Regions from separate parts of the Paraburkholderia sp. 22098 genome, predicted to be linked through region 3. Evidence: riboswitches for the same ligand, from Rfam matches in the RefSeq annotation. Region 3 holds a riboswitch; each other region holds the start of a gene.

Region 1 (5,718 bases), on a different contig from region 3:
GCGCTCACCCACTTTCAGCGGCGCATGAAAAGTGATGCGCCCGCCGGCCCACATGCGGCGCGGCAGCGGCACCGGCGGCAGAAAATCGCCGCGCTTAGGATGACCGTCCGGCCCAGTTTCGGACATTGGCGCAATCGGTAAGAAGTAAAGCCAGTGCCAAAGCGGCGGAACGGTATCGCCGCTTTGTTCGCGATCCAGCGTCGCGGCGAGAGCCGCGAGCGGAAACGCGGTAATGAGATCTTTGGCGACTCGCTCGGTGCCGAGCCAATCATCGAGTTTCTGGTGGTAATCCGACATGGACAAGCCTCCGGTGGAGCGACCAATTGACAGCACCTACTATGAACGACACGACGCGCTTCGCAAAGGTTATCGTTGGGCGGCGTCACTTTTTCCTGCTCGCAACTCACCGTTTTGCCGGACACATCGCCGGTTGATCCGTGCGCCTTCAACCTAGGGGAATTGCAGCGCAAGAGTCGGAGTGCGCGGCCTGAAAGACGCGCTTACACTCAATCATCGTTCGAAAATCGCTGAGGGAGACTCTGATGAATACGGTGGCGAAAAATGTCCGCGCCCAATCGCCGGAACAGGATCGAAAAACTGAATCGAAGCCGTTGCAGAGCCGCAATCATGCAAGTTCACTGACGGCGCGCATCGAGACGACTGATTGGTTTCACGTCGAAGAAGAACTGAACGGCTATGGCTGCGCGATGCTGCACGGGCTGCTTGACGCGCGCGAATGCGATGCCCTCACTGCGCTGTATCCCCGAGAGGACTTGTACCGCAGTCGCGTAGTGATGGCGCGGCATGGCTTCGGCCGTGGCGAATACAAGTATTTCTCGTATCCGTTGCCGCCGCTGATCGCACAGTTGCGCCGCGAGTTGTATCCGCATCTCGTGCCGGTGGCGAATCGTTGGAACGAGGTGATGGACATCGGCATCCGCTATCCGGGCGCACACACCGAGTTTATCGAACGCTGCCACGCTGCGGGCCAGACGCGCCCGACACCCCTAATGCTGCAGTACATGACCGACGACTATAACTGTCTGCATCAGGATCTTTACGGCGAGCACGTGTTTCCGCTACAGGTTGCAATTCTGCTGTCGGAACCCGGCGAGGATTTCACCGGCGGCGAATTCGTGATGACCGAGCAGCGTCCGCGAATGCAGTCACGCGCGGAAGTCGTGCCGCTGCGCAAGGGAGATGCCGTGGTGTTCGCGGTTCATCATCGGCCGGTGCAAGGCACGCGTGGTGTATATCGCGTGAATTTGCGGCACGGAGTGAGCCGTTTGAGATCGGGACAGAGGCATACGTTGGGAGTTATTTTTCATGATGCGATGGCGTCGTCGTCCGATGGCGTGGTCAATATGTAGTTGTTGAGCGTGCTCGCGATTGGCGGCGGTGACAGGGCCAAAAAATCACACCCGACAATTCCCAGCCCGTGTCATACCACCGCGCGCGCTCAACACCCACAGCCTTAACCACTCACGCAGCCAGCCGCTCAGCGCAAGCCGCCAGAAGACCTCAAGCCGACCGGGTCGCTGTGCGATTCCCGACACGCATGAACGCACTCCGCTCGACGATCGCGCCGAACAGCAGCCCGATCGTCGCCCACATGATCGCCTGCATGCCGAGTGCAGCCACACGGAATTTCCACAGCAGCGCCGCGGGAAAACCGGCCGGCGTTTCGTCGATCACGGGCATCGACATCTGCACCGCGGCAATGATGGCGATGAACACAAGTCCGGCCACGATCGAGCCGTTCCATGCGCCAAGTTTCATTGCCGCGCGGCGCCGGACCTTCAGCGAAAAAACCATCGCGGTCAGCGAGATGGCGATCATCAGAAAAAACAGGCCTGTGCGCGTTCCGATTGTCTCCGGGTCGCCGACCGCTGGCGGGTTCGCCGGATACTTGATGTTGGGAACGATCACCAGTGCGACGAAAGCGCCGAGGGCAAGCCACGCCGACAACGCACGCGCGCTCATCGCCCCCACTCGTCCGTACGCATAGGCAAACACCAGAGAGAACAGTCCGCCGAATGCCGCGCCGTAGGTCACTACGCCGGTCAGCAATCCCAATCCGGCTTGCGTATCGCGACTGACCAACTCCTGCTCATGCGCTTGCTCGTGCGCGTCCGCACCCGCAGCCGCACCGGCGTGCTCATGCTCATGCATTGCGCCGGCTCCGTCCCCGGCATTCTCTTCGAAGGCTATCGCCTGATTGACCTGCGGCTCGCCCGCCACTCGCGCAAACGCGAACGTGAGCAGCCCCGCGGCGATGCCTGCAAGCATCCCGCGCAACAACAACTTACCGACCATGTTCTGCTCCGTTAGTGGCAGGGAAAGCCGAGCAGATGGCGGCCGTCGTGCACGAACTCATGCACGTACATGCCAGGCACTAAAGACGTGGCGCCCTGTTCCGCACCGACGAAATACAGCGCGAGCAGCAGCAGCAATCCTCCGAACACGGCCCAAGGCAGCAGTTCACGCAACGGAATCGGCGTGGGCTGAATGGCGGGCTGGCCGGCGGAATCGAAAACAGCTTCAGTCATGATGGACATCTCCTGGGGTAGCGCGCCCCGTAGTCGATTGCAGAGGAATGATGCGAAGCTCAGGTCTGGCTTTCGGCTTGTGATGCCGATTACAGTGGCGCGACCGCGCCGGGCTTTCACCGGCTTCCGCGCTTCGCAGTGCGGCTATTCTACGCGCTAAACTTCCGCGCCAGCTATCACACAGCGACACGAGCGCATATTGACGGGAACTCAAAAATGAACCTGCGGCTGTTACTGGTCAGCCATGCGCCAACCGCGGCCATGCGCGCGGGCCGCTTTCCCGCCGACGATCCGCTCGACGCTCGCGGCCTCGGCGAGGCGCAAGCAGCGCGAGTGCGCCTGTCGTTTGCCGACAATGCAAGCGCATTCGTCAGCCCCGCCGCCTGCGCGCGCGAAACGGCCTTGGCGCTCGGCCTCGCTGCGAAGGTGGACACCGCGCTTTCGGATGTCGACTACGGCACGTGGCGCGGCCAACGCCTCAACGATCTTGCCGCGCACGCGCCAGACGCACTGGCAGCCTGGACGCACGACCCCGACGCCGCCCCTCACGGCGGCGAATCGTTCAGCCAGGTGGTGAAGCGGATCGGCGAATGGCTCGACGCAATAGACGTCGCGCCGGATGGCGCGTCGCACGCCGTCCACGATGTGGTCGCCGTGACGCATGCGCCGCTGGTCCGCGCGGCGATCGTCCATGTGTTGGGCACATCGCCAGCGGTGTTTTCGTGCATTGAAATCCCACCGCTCGCGGTCGTCGAACTGCAGCGCTCGCAACGACGGGGCTGGACATGGCGGCCGACGTCGTCGTGACCTTGCCGGAACAACCAAGGCTTATTCGTCCGATACCGACAGCCGCGCCGCCCACACGAACTGACACGGCGCTGATCACGCTTTCCGCCGCCGCACACGCGCCAACCACGGTCTTTTCGCAATAGGCATGCAACTTGCATTCTGGCGATACCGGCTGACGGACCAGGCCAATTATTCGATGCTATAACCACGCTATGTCAAAAGACGCTGCCACTCACAAGCCTACCCGCCTTTGCTCAGGAATCGAGGGAATCGATAACATCCTGGGAGGCGGCCTCACCCCACACCGCATGTACCTGGTGGAGGGCGCGCCGGGAACGGGTAAAACCACCCTGGCGTTGCAATTTTTACTTCAGGGCGCTGAGGAAGGCCAGGCAGGTCTGTACATTACGCTCTCCGAGACTCGTTCGGAGCTCATCTCGGTAGCTGACAGCCACGGCTGGGATTTGAGCCAGTTCCATATCCTGGAACTGGTCTCCGACGAAGGTCTGGATCCGCAATTCGAGCAGACGGTGCTGCATCCGGCTGAGGTCGAACTCGGCGAAACGGTGCGAAACGTCATCCAGCAGGTCGACGAGATCAAGCCTGTGCGGATCGTGCTCGACAGTCTGTCCGAGTTGCGCCTGCTTTCGCAGAACGCACTGCGCTACCGGCGGCAAATCCTCGCGTTGAAACGCTATTTCGCCACGCGCGCATGCACGGTCTTGCTGCTCGACGACAATACGTCCGACCCGGGCGACGTGCAATTGCACAGCATCGCTCACGGCGTGATCGCGCTCGACAACGTCGTGCACGACTACGGCGGCAATCGCCGGCGCTTGCGCATTGCCAAGATGCGCGGCATCAAGTTCCGCGAGGGATACCACGACTTCACGCTCGACACCGGCGGCATCCATGTCTATCCGCGCCTCGTCGCGGCCGAACATCACGCCAAATTCGATACACATGTGGTGAGCACGGGCACTGGAGGCCTCGACGCGCTGCTGGGCGGCGGACTGATACCCGGCACCAACGCGCTCCTGATCGGCCCTTCGGGTGTCGGCAAGACCACCACCGTGGTTTCGTGCCTGATTGCGGCTCTCGAACGTGGCGAACGCTGTGTCTACTATGTCTTCGACGAAACGCTGGTCACCCTTGTCGCGCGTTGCGCGACGGTCGGCATGAATCTGCAGCCCTATGTGGACAACGGACTATTGACGCTGCGTCAGATCGATCCCGCCGAGATCTCGCCCGGCGAGTTCGCGAGCGACGTTCGCACCTCCGTCGAGAAAAGAGGCGTGAAATATGTGGCGATCGACAGTCTCAACGCTTACCTGCAAGCAATGCCCGGTGAGCGCTATCTGCTGTTGCAGATGCACGAACTGCTCGGGTATCTGAACCAGCAAGGCGTCATGACGATGCTCGTGCTGGGACAGCACGGGATTATCGGCGAGGTTCAGAGCGATATCGATATCAGCTACCTGAGCGACGTCGTCATTCTGTTCCGCTATTTCGAACACCACGGCGAAGTGCTGACCGCTGTGACGGCGGTAAAGAGCCGCGCTAACGCCCATGAACGCTCGATCCGCCAGTTCCGGCTCACGAGCCGCGGCGTCGAAGTGGGTGAAGCGCTGCGCGACTTCGAAGGCGTGCTTTCGGGCTTGCCGTCTTATCGCGGCACCACGGCGCTACTTGGCTCGACGGAGCGTGTCATCGACACGTCGCGGCAGTAACGTCATGGAGCAACGGGTCCTGATTCTCGCGCCTTTTGGCCGCGACGCCGATGTTATTGCCGAGGTCCTGCACAAGGATCAACGTCTATGCGTGCCGTGCCGCGACGCGGACGCCCTCACCGAGGCGCTCGACGCCGGCGCGGGTAGCGCGCTCATCGCTGAAGAAGCGCTCGCCGGCGAGCATGCAACGCGTCTATTCCGTTGGCTGGAGCAGCAGCCGGCGTGGTCCGACTTTCCGTTCATTCTGCTTGCGGCCACGCGCGTGGGGCATCGCTCTGCGCGCGGGATCGAAGTGCTGGAGCGCCTGGGCAACGTGGTCGTGCTGGAACGTCCGCTGAACTCCGAGACGCTGCGCCGCGCGGTGGCCTCGGCGCTGCGCGCCCGTGCGCGGCAATATGAATCGCGCCGCCATCTGGCTGAGCGGATCGAAGCGCAGGAAGCGCTGGTGCAACTGAACGACTCGCTCGAAGGCCGCATCGCCGAACGTACGCATGAGCTCGCTTCAGCCAACAACCGGCTGATGATGGAAATTCACGAGCGCGCGAAAGTGCAGGCCGTGCTCGTTCAATCGCAGAAGATGGAAGCGCTCGGGCAACTCACCGGCGGCATCGCACACGACTTCAACAATCTGCTGAACGTCATCATGGTCA
Region 2 (5,718 bases), on a different contig from region 3:
ACGTCGTTGCGCAAGCGCTCGATCACGCGTCCTGCCTGCGGCAGCGGCGCCTTCGCCAATGCGCTCGACGTATCTGTATCCGTATGCGCTTGCGGCTCGCATAGGCTCCGCAGCATTTCCGCTGCGAACAGTTCCAGACGCTCGCGCGTATCGCCGCAATGCCGCCAGGGCGCATCGCTGACCTGTTGCAGAATGTCAGGACGCGGGCCTGTCCAGGCCGTGGACCAATCCACCGATAGCGGGTCGAAGAAGTGATCGATCTGCAGATCGCGCGCCAACGCATCGATCAACCCTGCGTTGCCACCTTGCCCATCGCCGACGGGAAAGCGCGCTAACGCAAGCAGCGTATCGCGTCGTTGCACTGCTTGCGGCGATTGGCCGAACGTATGCAAACCATCGCGAATCTGCGCTTCTTTCAACTCACACAGCCACGCATCGACGCGCGTGAGCAACACATCTTCGTCGTCTTCACCCTTCGGCTCGGACAGGCTCAATTCTTCATGCAGCTTATGTTCGACGATAGTCGCGAGGATCGTGCGCCGTAACAGCTTCGAGCGGCGCGGGTCGATCATCAGCGCTTCATAGTATTCGTCGACCTGGCGCTCGAGGTCCTGCAACGGGCCGTAACTTTCGGCGCGCGTGAGCGGCGGCATCAGATGATCGACGATCACAGCTTGCGCGCGGCGCTTGGCCTGACTGCCCTCGCCCGGATCGTTGACGATGAACGGATACAGATGCGGCATGGGCCCGAGAATCAGATCCGGCCAGCACGTATCGCTCAACGCAACACTCTTGCCGGGCAGCCATTCGAGGTTGCCATGCTTGCCGACATGCACGACCGCGTCGATGCCGAACTGATGACGCAGCCAGAAATAGAACGCGAGATACGCATGCGGCGGCACGAGTTCGGCGTCGTGATAGCTCGCGTAATCGCCCTGCTCGCGCGAACGCGACGGCTGAATGCCGACGAACACGTGGCCGCAACGCCAACCCGCAATCATGAAACGGCCGCGCCGCACGCTCGGGTCGTGCTCTGGCGAGCCCCAGCGCGCATTCAGCGCATTGCGCGCTTCGGCGGGCAGCGCGTTGAAATGGGTGAGGTAATCGGCCAGCGCAAAGCTTTGCAAAGCGGGCCGCAGATCGCGCACCACGGGATCGTTCGTCACGCCCTCGGTCAGCTTCTGCAACAGCGCGTCGCCGTTATCGGGCACGGCTGCCACGCGATAACCTTCGTCGCGCAACATCGACAGAATGCCGACCACCGACGCCGGCGTATCCAGTCCGACGCCATTCCCAATGCGACCCTCGCTCATCGGATAGTTGGCGAGAATCAGCGCGAGTTTCTTGTCCGCGTTGTCGAGCGAGCGCAGGCGGCACCAGCGGCGGCTCAACCCGGCAATAAAATTCACGCGTTCGTGATCGGGCTGATAACGCACCACGTCGACTTCCGTATGCGGACAGCGATACGCGAGTCCCTTGAAACTGATCGCGCGCGTGATGATGCGCCCGTCCACTTCGGGCAGCGCGATATGCATGGCGATGTCGCGCGAATTCAGGCCCTGATTGTCCTTGAGCCAGTCCTCGCGGTTGCCGCCGCTCAGAATCACCTGAAGCACAGGCGCGTCGCCGGCGAGCGCGAGCGGTTCGGGATCATCGATCGCGGACGCGGCGAACGCAGTCGTGTTGAGTACGAGCGCCGCGTTATGTTGCGCGCACAACGACTGTACGACTTCGCGACTCATCGCGTCTTTCAACGACGTAATCGCGATTGGCAGCGGGTTCACGCCTTGTGCGTCGAGCGCTTCGATCAGCGCGTCGAACACCGCTGTGTTGGCCGCCTGAAGATGCGCCTTGTAGAACAGTATCGCCGCGACGGGCGCATCGTGCCGCCAGCGCGCTTGCCAGTCGGCGATTGTCGGCGTGTCGCGTTGTGGATGGTAAAGCGACGCGGCCGGCAACGCGCGGGGCGGCCCAGGCTCGTGTCCCCAACCGAGCGCGCGATACGCGATGCAGCGCAGAAACGCCTCCGCATTCTGGGGACCGCCTTCCCGCAAATAACGCCACAACTGATGGCACAGATCCGCGTCCGCGGTGCTGCGCGCAAGCAGATTGGGATCTTCCTGCAGATCGCCCGAAAACATCGCGAGCGTTTGCTGTTTGCGCTCCGCTAGCGCGACGACCTGTTCGATACCGTACGGCCAATACGCTTCGCCGCCAAGATGATCGACTACGACGACGCGCGCGTGTTGCAGCACATCTTCGACGTAGAAATCCACCGACGCCGGTTGCCGCAGATACGTCACGTTCGCGAGGCGCACGCTCGGAAAGCCGTCGCCGAGACGAGGAAACACGCTTGCCAGCAGCGACAACGTGGTGTCCGCAGAACTGAGCACGACGATATCCGCAGGCCGCTGATCGATACGGATCACGCCTTGCGTATCGTCGACGAAACCGCCCGGCGTGGTGCGCAGCAGATGCATGTGCGCTTACGCCTGTTGCGCTGCGACGCCCGGCACCTGGGCGTTCGACACGCCCAGCGCCGCGTCGAACGCGCGCTGCAGCGCGGCTTGATCGAGGTCTTCACCGATCAGCACGAAGCGGCTTTCGCCCGCCTCGCCGGGTTGCCAGCGCCGATCGAAATAGCTGTCGAAGCGCCGGCCCACGCCCTGAATCACGAGACGCATTGCAGCGCCCGGCAACGCCGCGAAACCCTTTACACGGTAGATCGTGTTGCTCTGAACAAGCGCTTGCAGTGCGGCGATTACCGCGTCACGCGACAGCACGTTTGCATGCACCACTACCGAATCGAATTCATCGTGGTGATGATCCGCATCGTCCGCCGAGCCGTGATGGTCGTGGCGCAAGTGAATCGTTTCTTCCGATGCGGCTTCGAGCCCGAACAGCGTGTGCAGATCGAGCTGCCCCATGTGCGCGCGCACGACCTTCACTTGCGGCGGAATCTCCTCGCGGATCACGGCTTCGACCGCGTTCTGACGAGCCTCATCGAGCAGATCTGTTTTGTTCAGAATCACCAGATCGGCTGAAGCCAACTGATCTTCGAACAATTCGTGCAGCGGCGATTCATGATCCAGATTCGGATCGGCTTTGCGCTGCGCGTCGACAGCGAGCGGGTTTTCCGCGAACTGGCCGCTCGCGGCAGCGGGGCCGTCGACCACGGTAATCACCGCATCGACGGTGAAACTGTTTTTGATCTGCGGCCAGTTGAACGCCTGTACGAGAGGCTTCGGCAACGCGAGACCCGATGTCTCGATCAGCACGTGGTCGATCTGCTCACGGCGCTCGACGAGCTTTTCCATCACCGGAAAAAACTCCTCCTGCACGGTGCAGCAGAGGCACCCGTTCGCGAGTTCATACAATTGCCCTTCCGTTTCGACACCGTTCTCGTCGCAACCGATGCCGCAACCCTTCAGGATTTCGCCGTCGATACCGAGTTCGCCGAACTCGTTGACGATCACCGCGATGCGCTTGCCGCCTGCGTGCTGAAGAATGTGCCGCAACAGAGTGGTCTTGCCGCTGCCGAGAAAGCCCGTGACGATGGTGACGGGGATCTTGCGCATTTGAGTTTGCATCGTGAGGTCCATCCCAGTAGTTGCAGGCGCCGGCCGGCGTAGTCCGCACGCATGAGGTCCAGCGCGTGCCTCGGGCATGAACGACGGCCTTGCTACAACAGGAAAAACGCAGAAAACGGGTGTGAGGGCATGAGCGCAGCGCCGCATCCCCGCGACGTTCGCCCTTCGTGTTCCGGCCGGTATCCGGGCTGGCGAAAGCGCCGCTTCCCCTTCCCGGACGAGTGATTTCTCGCCCAGTGGTGATATGCCCACGCGGCCTTGCGCGTGGACACCGAAGCCGGCACTGCGACACCACGCAAACCGCCGTGACGTCACTTTTCGCTTACCGTTGCGGGGGCAGCACAGGTTGACCCAAACCGTGACAGGCGGGCGCCCTGTTTCCCGTTTAACTGCATGCGCACGAGCGCGCACACGAGCACCAGAAGTGCGTGCGAGTTTAGGCCGACCGTCTGGCGCCGTCAAGGAAACGCGGGCCCGGCGCGCTTATCGCACGGGCTTCTCGTGTGCTATCGTATGCGCGCGTTTGGTGCCCGCACATGCATTCGCGTGTGCAGTTAAACGGGAAACAGGCAGCGCTCCCGCGCTCAACCTGTGCTGTCCCCGCAACGGTAAGCGACCTGCGGTGCAATGTTCATGCTGCGCCGCGCATGCGTTTTCGATGCCACTGTCCGATACATTCGAACGAATGCGGGCGGGAAGGCAAAGCGCGTGAGGCCGCCAGCCCGGATACCGGCCAGATGCGGAGGCGGCCGTGCGTTTCTCGACGTCACGCCGCCGGCAGCCGGAATCCGCGAGGGACGGATGTGAAGGCGCTGAAGCACGGCGAGGCAGCCGGGTTCGCACCCGCGCGTGCCGTCGTGCGTGAAGACACCGCTTGAATGACTTCGATCTCCAATCACCTGGGCCCGTTCGCGCGCCGCACTGCATGGCGCATGCCGGCGGGGCGCGCAACGTCGTTGCCGTGCACGGTTAGCGAGGCGCGATGACACGCGCGTGGCTGATCGGCGCAGGGCCCGGCGACGTCGAACTGATGACGTTGAAGGCAACGCGCGCCCTCGCACAAGCCGACGTGATACTCGTCGACGATCTCGTGAATCCTGACGTGCTGCAATTTGCGCGCGCCGACGCGTCCATTGTTTACGTCGGCAAACGCGGCGGTCATCCGTCGACGCCGCAAGAAGGCATCGTCGCGCAAATGCTCGAGCATCTGCATGCTGGGCGCAGCGTCGCGCGACTCAAGGGCGGCGATCCGTTCGTATTCGGCAGAGGCGGCGAAGAGCAGCAGGCGCTGCATGCGGCCGGAATCGAGGTAGAGATCGTCAGCGGGATCACAGCCGGAATCGCGGCGCCCGCAGCTATCGGCATTCCGGTTACACACCGCGATCACGCGCAAGGCGTGATATTCGTGACCGGCCACGGCGCGGGCAGCAGCGAGCCGGATTGGGGGGCGCTCGCCGCCACTCACATGACCCTCGTCATCTACATGGGCATGCGGCGGCTGAACGATATCGTCAGCGCATTGCTCGCAGCCGGCATGCGCGCCGACACGCCGTGTGCGGCGATCGAATCGGCTACGCGTCCCGAGCAACGCCATGCGCTTTCGAGGCTTGGCGAATTCGCCGATGCCGTCGCGCGCGCGGGACTCGGCTCGCCTGCGATCGTGGTGATAGGCGGCGTGGCGTCGCTCGCGCTCGCGCGTGCCGCCGCGGCAAGCTCATCAGATGCGGCATCTTCGCCGGACGCGAAATGAAAACGCTTAGCGTGGGCATCGGTTGCCGCCTGCATACATCGGCGGACGAGATCGAAACGGCGGTGCGCGCCGCGCTCGGTTCGCACACGTTCGAACAGATTGCAACGGTAGCCTCTATTGAAACGAAAGCCGACGAGCCGGGCCTGCTGGAGTTCTGCGCGCGTCACGGGTTCGCGCTGCAAGTGTTCAACCGCGAGCAGATCCTCGCGATAGATGTGCACGAACCGTCGGCTGCCGCGCGCGAGCATCTCGGCGTGGACGGCGTATGCGAACCGTGCGCGTTGCTTGCGGTGGCCGCCGGTTGCACCGCACATCTGATCGCCCGCAAAACCGTTTACGCTGGTGTCACCGTGGCGATCGCATCGACCGCACCAGCGC
Region 3 (5,718 bases):
CGGGCACGATGGCAATCAGCACGACGACCAGCGCGACGAGCGCGGTCCACGGCAGCGCATTGCCATTGAGGTCGCCGGTCAGCCAGAACAACATGCCGCGCAAACGATTGTCCGGCGCAAGATTGAGCAGCAAGGTAATGAGCGCGCCCCAGCCTGCCGCGATAACGGCGCCAGTCAGAAGCAGGCGCGGCGACGTGTCCTGCGGTTCGCCGCGCCACAACTCGCGACGTGCAAGGCCGAGCACGAGGAGAATGGACACGAATGCGCCCGCGAATGCCGACGCATCGACGAGCCACCACGCGCAACCGGCGATCATTGCGACGAGCGCGAAAGTTGCGGCGCCGCCCGATACGCCTAATACATATGGCTCAGCGAGCGGATTGCGCAACAACACCTGCAGCAGCGCGCCAGCCAATGCGAGCAATGCGCCGCAAGCAAAACCGGCCAGCGCGCGAGGCAAACGCAGCGTGCGCACGATCTCGCCGGCGAGATCGGCGGAGTTTGCGTCAGACGCGCCCGCATGCAGCGGCGAAAGCGCCTCGATCACGCGCGCGGGCGCGAGCGACACACTGCCCAATGCGAGCGACGCCATCAATACGGCAAGCGCAGCGACAGCAAGCACGAGCCAGATCGCGGCGGCGCGCTTCGCAGTCATCGCGTGAAGCGTGGCGGGCATCGAACCTTCATGACGGCTCATCGGCGCGTTCCCAGCACGGCGCTGGCATCACTGCTGCTGCCAGCCGACCGTGACATAGGCACCGCGCCGCGGCGAGTTATACGAGTAGGCCGTTTCATAGTCCTTGTTGAACACATTCTGGATTTGCGCGGCCACGTACCATGCCTTCGTGACGTTGTAGCGGGCAGCCAGGTTGACGACACCGTAGCCGCCGAGCTTGCCGCTGCTGTCTTCGCGCGGACCGCTCACGATCCACTCACCGCCCACGCGCCATCCTGCGATACTGCGATTCACCGTCAGCGACGCGAAACGCCGCGCTCGCCGCACGAGGTCGGTATCATTGTCGAGGTCGACCGGGTTTTGCAGCGTCACCGACGCGCGCACGTCGGTCTTACCTACATGGCCGCTCCACGATCCTTCGAGTCCTTGCACTTTTGCATGGCCCACGTTTTCGGCCAGATAGATCCCCGGCGTCACCTGCTCATAGTCGATCAGATTCGAATAACGCGTCTGGAAAGCACTCAAACGCATCACACCGAGCGCATTGGATGCGTACTGCAACGCTGCTTCGATCGAATGACTGCGCTCCGGCTGGATGGACGGATTCCCGCTCAGCGGATAGTACAGATCGTCGAAGCTCGGCGCGCGAAACGAACTGGAATAGCTTGCGCTTAGCTTCCAGCGCGACGTGATGTCGAAGCCATAGCCGAGATAGTAACTGTTCGCTCCGCCGAAATCGGAGTACTGGTCGCGCCGCAGGTTAGCCTGTATCTGGTTGCGCCCGAAGCGTGCCGTATAACCGGCGAAGCCCGAGTCGACATGACGAGTGGGCGCGGCAAACGTATCGGAGTCGAGACTCTGGTCCAGATGCTCGTAGCCGACCTGCAGTTTCTGCTGCGCGGCCAGCGCGAAATCGTTTTGCCAGGTGTACTGTCGATTGTCGGTGTCGAAGCGGCCGTTATACAGACCGTTGGTGTTCGACACGCTGCGGTCGTCGCCTTGCGCAACGATGAAGTGCGTGGTCCACCAGTCGGTTAGCTTGCCGTTAGCGAAGGCGGACAACTGACGCACTTTCGTGTACAGATTGTTCAGATCGGTCGGCTCGCCGTACGCATTGTCGTAGCTGTTGTTGCCGTTCGACTGCAGATAGCGGACGCCCGCGTCCCAGTTGTCGGTGAACTTATGGCGCAGCGAAGCGGAGATGCTCTCGTTCAGATAGCCGTTCGCATTGGGGTTCGCATTCGGCGCCTCACGAGGATTGAGCGCGGAAAAACCGTCGTCCTTCGAACGCGCGAGCGAGATGTTGAAGGTCGTGCGGCCGTCCATATCCAACGCGCCGTTCGCGCCTACCTGTTGTGTCTGCGTGTGGTAGCTGCCGTAGCCCACGGAAAAATTGAAACGCGGCGGATGATTGCCGCCGTCTTTCGTGAACACCTGGACCACGCCTCCGATCGCGCCCGAGCCATACAAGGCCGACACGTTGCCGTTCACTACTTCGACGTGGTCGACCTGATCGAGCGGAATCTGCGCGATTTGCGCGGTGCCGAGACTCACGGAATCGACGCGCACACCGTCGATGAGAATCAGCGATTGCGTCGACGACGCGCCGCGCAGATACAGGCTTGCTGTCGAACCGGGGCCACCTGTGCGCGAGATCTGCGCGCCGGGCGCGAGTTGCAGCAGACCCGGCAGATCGGTTGCGGTGGTATCGGCAATGTCCTGCTGATCGAATAGCGACGTTTGCGGAATCGTGTCGGCGAGCGCTTGAGGTCCGCGCTCGGCGGTGACGACGACGGGCGACAAAACAGCAGGTGATGATTCGGCGATGGCGACGGATACAGCGCTCGTAGCGACCGGTGCGACTGCAACCGACGGCGCAGGCGAACTGTCGGCGGCTTGCGCATGCGCGAGCTGCGGCAGCCCTGCAAACGCGAGCAGCGCCGCGCGGGCGATAGGGGACAGCATGAGTGAAGTTTCCCGTGGATGGCGTGCGCGGCCCGCTTCCCCGCAGGCCGTCGCGTAACGAGGCGCGAGCGCTTTTGACTTCATTTCGCGGGCGCGCGCCTCTCCCTCTGGCCGGTATCCGGGCTGACGACGCTCGATCCCGCCTTCCCACGCGTGACGCGCAGTGGCACACTCGCATGTTGAACTGGAACACGCGATGGGGATCGAACTGCAAACGCGAACTGCAAAGCACGAAGTGCAAAGCGAATGCGGTCGCTTACCGTTGCGGGGGCAGCGCAGGTTCGCGCGTTCAGGTGAACGGCGCGCCCTGCTTCCCGTTTAACTGCACGCGCAATGAATTGCGCGCGCGGGCACCAGAGTGCGGCCAGTGTATGAGCGGCCTCGGGGCCAGTCAAGAATGCGGGTCACGACAGCGATCATTCGGACAGGAGCAGAGTATTGTCCGACGCGATCTGTGACACACGAGTACTTTTTCATCTTCAGTCGAAAAAAGCCTGCATAAAGCGGTGTTGTTACGTCTCGAAACGAGACAAATGTCGGAACGTGCGGCATTCCGCGCTAAAATGCGAGGTCTTTAGAGGACGCAGCACATGCTCACCGAACTCGAAACACTCTCACAGAATATCGGCAAGCTGATAGCGATCAGCCAGCGCCACAACGAAGCGCGAGTTGCGCTTGAAGAGCAGCTCGCCCAGTCGCGCGCCGAGGCAGAAGCCACGCGCACGGAACTTGCCATGGTTCGCGAGGAACGCGATGCACTGCAAGCGGAGCGCGACGCGCTGTCGGCCAAGATCGACGACGCTCAAGTGCGGCTCAATGCGATCCTCGAAAAATTGCCGCGCGCTCGCGGGCACAACGAGCCGGACAACCAGCTCGATCTGCTCGAGCCCGCTCAGCATGAAGTCGAAGCGGAGAGCGACGCCACTCGCCATGGAGAAAATGCATGACCACCAAGCAGATCGAAGTATCGATTCTCGGCGTGCCCTATCGTCTCGCCTGCTCGCCGGAAACGGAAGGCGCGCTGCTTGAAGCAGTCGCACGAGTCGACGCCGAAATGTCGAAGATCCGCAACAACAGCAACGTGCGCGGCACGGATCGTATTGCTGTCATGGCCGCGCTGTCGCTGGCATCGGAACTGCTTAAGCTGCAATCGAGCGTGCGTCACGGAGAAGCATTTCCCGCTGAAGAAATCAGGCGTACAATGCATCAAATGAACGAACAACTGGGTACTGTGATCGAGCAGTACACCATGCAGTAAGCAGCAGGTTTGCAACGTGTCTGGAAGTAGAAGTGGCCGGTCTTCGGGTCGGCTGCAGATTCAACCAGGTGGCACACGTAGCAGCTGAGCAAAGCGCGTGAGAGCATGCACGAGCACACTCGGCAAACGTTTCACCTGAATGGTTTTAGCTTCATCGGTTTAGCTTCCCTGCCTGGTTCGCCAAGGTCATATATTCCTTGAACCAATGCCATGTGCACGGTTGCGGAAATTTGTAGCACGGGCGTGCGCGTCACTCTGTCTGATGTACCCGAAGTGCTGCTAACTGCGACCAATTCTGAACCCCCGGTTCAGGATGCCGGCCTAGCGGCCAAGGCGGGGACCTTATTTGGAACGGCATCGGACTACTGTCCGGTGCCGTTTTTGTTTGGGCTCCGGCTTTTCCAACCTTAACGTTCCTTTCGATTCATGCGCTACTGGCTAATGAAGTCCGAACCGGACGAAGCAAGCATCGACCATCTTGCCAACGCACCGCACCGTACGTTGCCGTGGACCGGCGTGCGCAACTATCAGGCGCGCAACTTCATGCGCGACGCGATGCTGGTCGGCGACGGCGTGCTGTTCTATCACTCGAGTTGTCCCGAGCCTGGCATCGCCGGGATCGCCGAGGTAGCGTCTACCGCTTACCCGGACCCGACTCAGTTCGACAAGAAGAGTCCTTACTACGATCCTAAGTCGTCGCAGGAAGCGCCGCGCTGGCTGCTCGTCGACGTGGTCTTCAAGAAGAAGATTCCGTTGATTCCGCTCGCCGCATTGCGCGAGCACGACGAGCTGAAAGACATGCGCGTGCTGGCGAGAGGCAACCGTCTGTCCATCACGCCGGTCACCGAAGCCGAGTGGCGCTTCATCACGAAGCGACTCGCCTGAGTTCGCCGATGCTTGCTGCAACGGCGCCACGAACGATGTCGCTCACCGCTGCTCATCGCACCGTGAAATTGGGGAACCAAGCTCAGGTTACAAGCGCCTAACGCACTTGCAAACGGACTACCAACGGCGCACACAGCGCCGTGCCGTTGCATCGCGCCTGCCGGATCGTGCGCAATCCTGTTCAAGCAAGGAGTTCCACACAGATGAAAAACACCGCACGTGCACTCGCTTTCGCGCTCGTCTGCGCCGCGCCTGCAGCCCTCGTGCTCACGCCCGCTATGGCACGCGCGCAGAGCGTCGCGCCCTATCAACCGGCCGGCGTGCTGTCGCTCAACGCGCAGGCCAGCGCGGAAGTGCCTCAAGACGTCGTCGAAATCACGCTCTTTTACGAGCAGGAAGCGAGCGATCCGTCGGCTCTTACTTCAACGCTGAACCAGCGTGCCGATTCGGCATTGCAAAAAGCCAAAGGCGTGAGTGGCGTGACCGCACGCACAGGTTCGTTCTCCATTTATCCGTCTACCGATCGCGATGGCCGTATCTCCGCATGGCGCGGCCGCACGGAGGTCGTGCTTGAGTCGCACGACTTCGCCGCGGCGTCGAAGCTTGCTGGGCAAATGGCGCCCATCATGCAGGTCGGCAATGTGCAGTTCTCGCTGTCGCCCGCGGCGCAGCGCGCTGCTGAACAAAAGCTGACTGGCGATGCAATCAAATCGTTCCGTGAGCAGGCGGCTTCGTCCGCGCAGGCGTTCGGCTACAGCGGTTATTCGATTCGCGAGGTCAACGTCGGACATAACGGCGCCATGCCGCGGCCCGTCATGATGATGAGCGCGCGCGCCATGGGCGCCGACGCCAAGATGTCGGCCCCTGTGCCGATTGAAGGCGGCACGTCGACGGTAACGGTGAATGTGTCGGGCTCGGTGCAGATGAAGTAACG

What was found. Region 3 has a riboswitch for cobalamin ahead of ACTJLB_RS11660 (TonB-dependent receptor domain-containing protein). Riboswitches for the same ligand answer to the same signal wherever they lie in the genome.
Region 1: another riboswitch for cobalamin. It lies ahead of ACTJLB_RS15910 (CbtB domain-containing protein); the one in region 3 lies ahead of ACTJLB_RS11660 (TonB-dependent receptor domain-containing protein).
Region 2: another riboswitch for cobalamin. It lies ahead of cobW (cobalamin biosynthesis protein CobW); the one in region 3 lies ahead of ACTJLB_RS11660 (TonB-dependent receptor domain-containing protein).

The regions. Positions count from the first base shown of each region.
Region 1 covers NZ_JBQEPV010000006.1:433,009-438,726, reverse strand. Annotated here, with positions in the region: gene ACTJLB_RS15925 (FAS1-like dehydratase domain-containing protein) at 1-297, opposite strand, end outside; gene ACTJLB_RS15920 (2OG-Fe(II) oxygenase) at 543-1,370, shown strand; gene ACTJLB_RS15915 (CbtA family protein) at 1,522-2,316, opposite strand; gene ACTJLB_RS15910 (CbtB domain-containing protein) at 2,328-2,549, opposite strand; adenosylcobalamin (AdoCbl) riboswitch at 2,601-2,687, opposite strand; gene ACTJLB_RS15905 (histidine phosphatase family protein) at 2,766-3,356, shown strand; gene ACTJLB_RS15900 (ATPase domain-containing protein) at 3,551-5,068, shown strand; gene ACTJLB_RS15895 (ATP-binding protein) at 5,073-5,718, shown strand, end outside.
Region 2 covers NZ_JBQEPV010000011.1:4,523-10,240, forward strand. Annotated here, with positions in the region: gene cobN (cobaltochelatase subunit CobN) at 1-2,480, opposite strand, end outside; gene cobW (cobalamin biosynthesis protein CobW) at 2,487-3,590, opposite strand; cobalamin riboswitch at 3,748-4,028, opposite strand; cobalamin riboswitch at 4,098-4,342, shown strand; gene cobA (uroporphyrinogen-III C-methyltransferase) at 4,573-5,340, shown strand; gene ACTJLB_RS22550 (cobalamin biosynthesis protein) at 5,337-5,718, shown strand, end outside.
Region 3 covers NZ_JBQEPV010000004.1:538,405-544,122, forward strand. Annotated here, with positions in the region: gene ACTJLB_RS11655 (FecCD family ABC transporter permease) at 1-697, opposite strand, end outside; gene ACTJLB_RS11660 (TonB-dependent receptor domain-containing protein) at 725-2,641, opposite strand; cobalamin riboswitch at 2,734-3,014, opposite strand; gene ACTJLB_RS11665 (ATPase) at 3,232-3,588, shown strand; gene ACTJLB_RS11670 (cell division protein ZapA) at 3,585-3,899, shown strand; RNA gene ssrS (6S RNA) at 4,062-4,243, shown strand; gene ACTJLB_RS11680 (EVE domain-containing protein) at 4,326-4,784, shown strand; gene ACTJLB_RS11685 (SIMPL domain-containing protein) at 4,988-5,716, shown strand.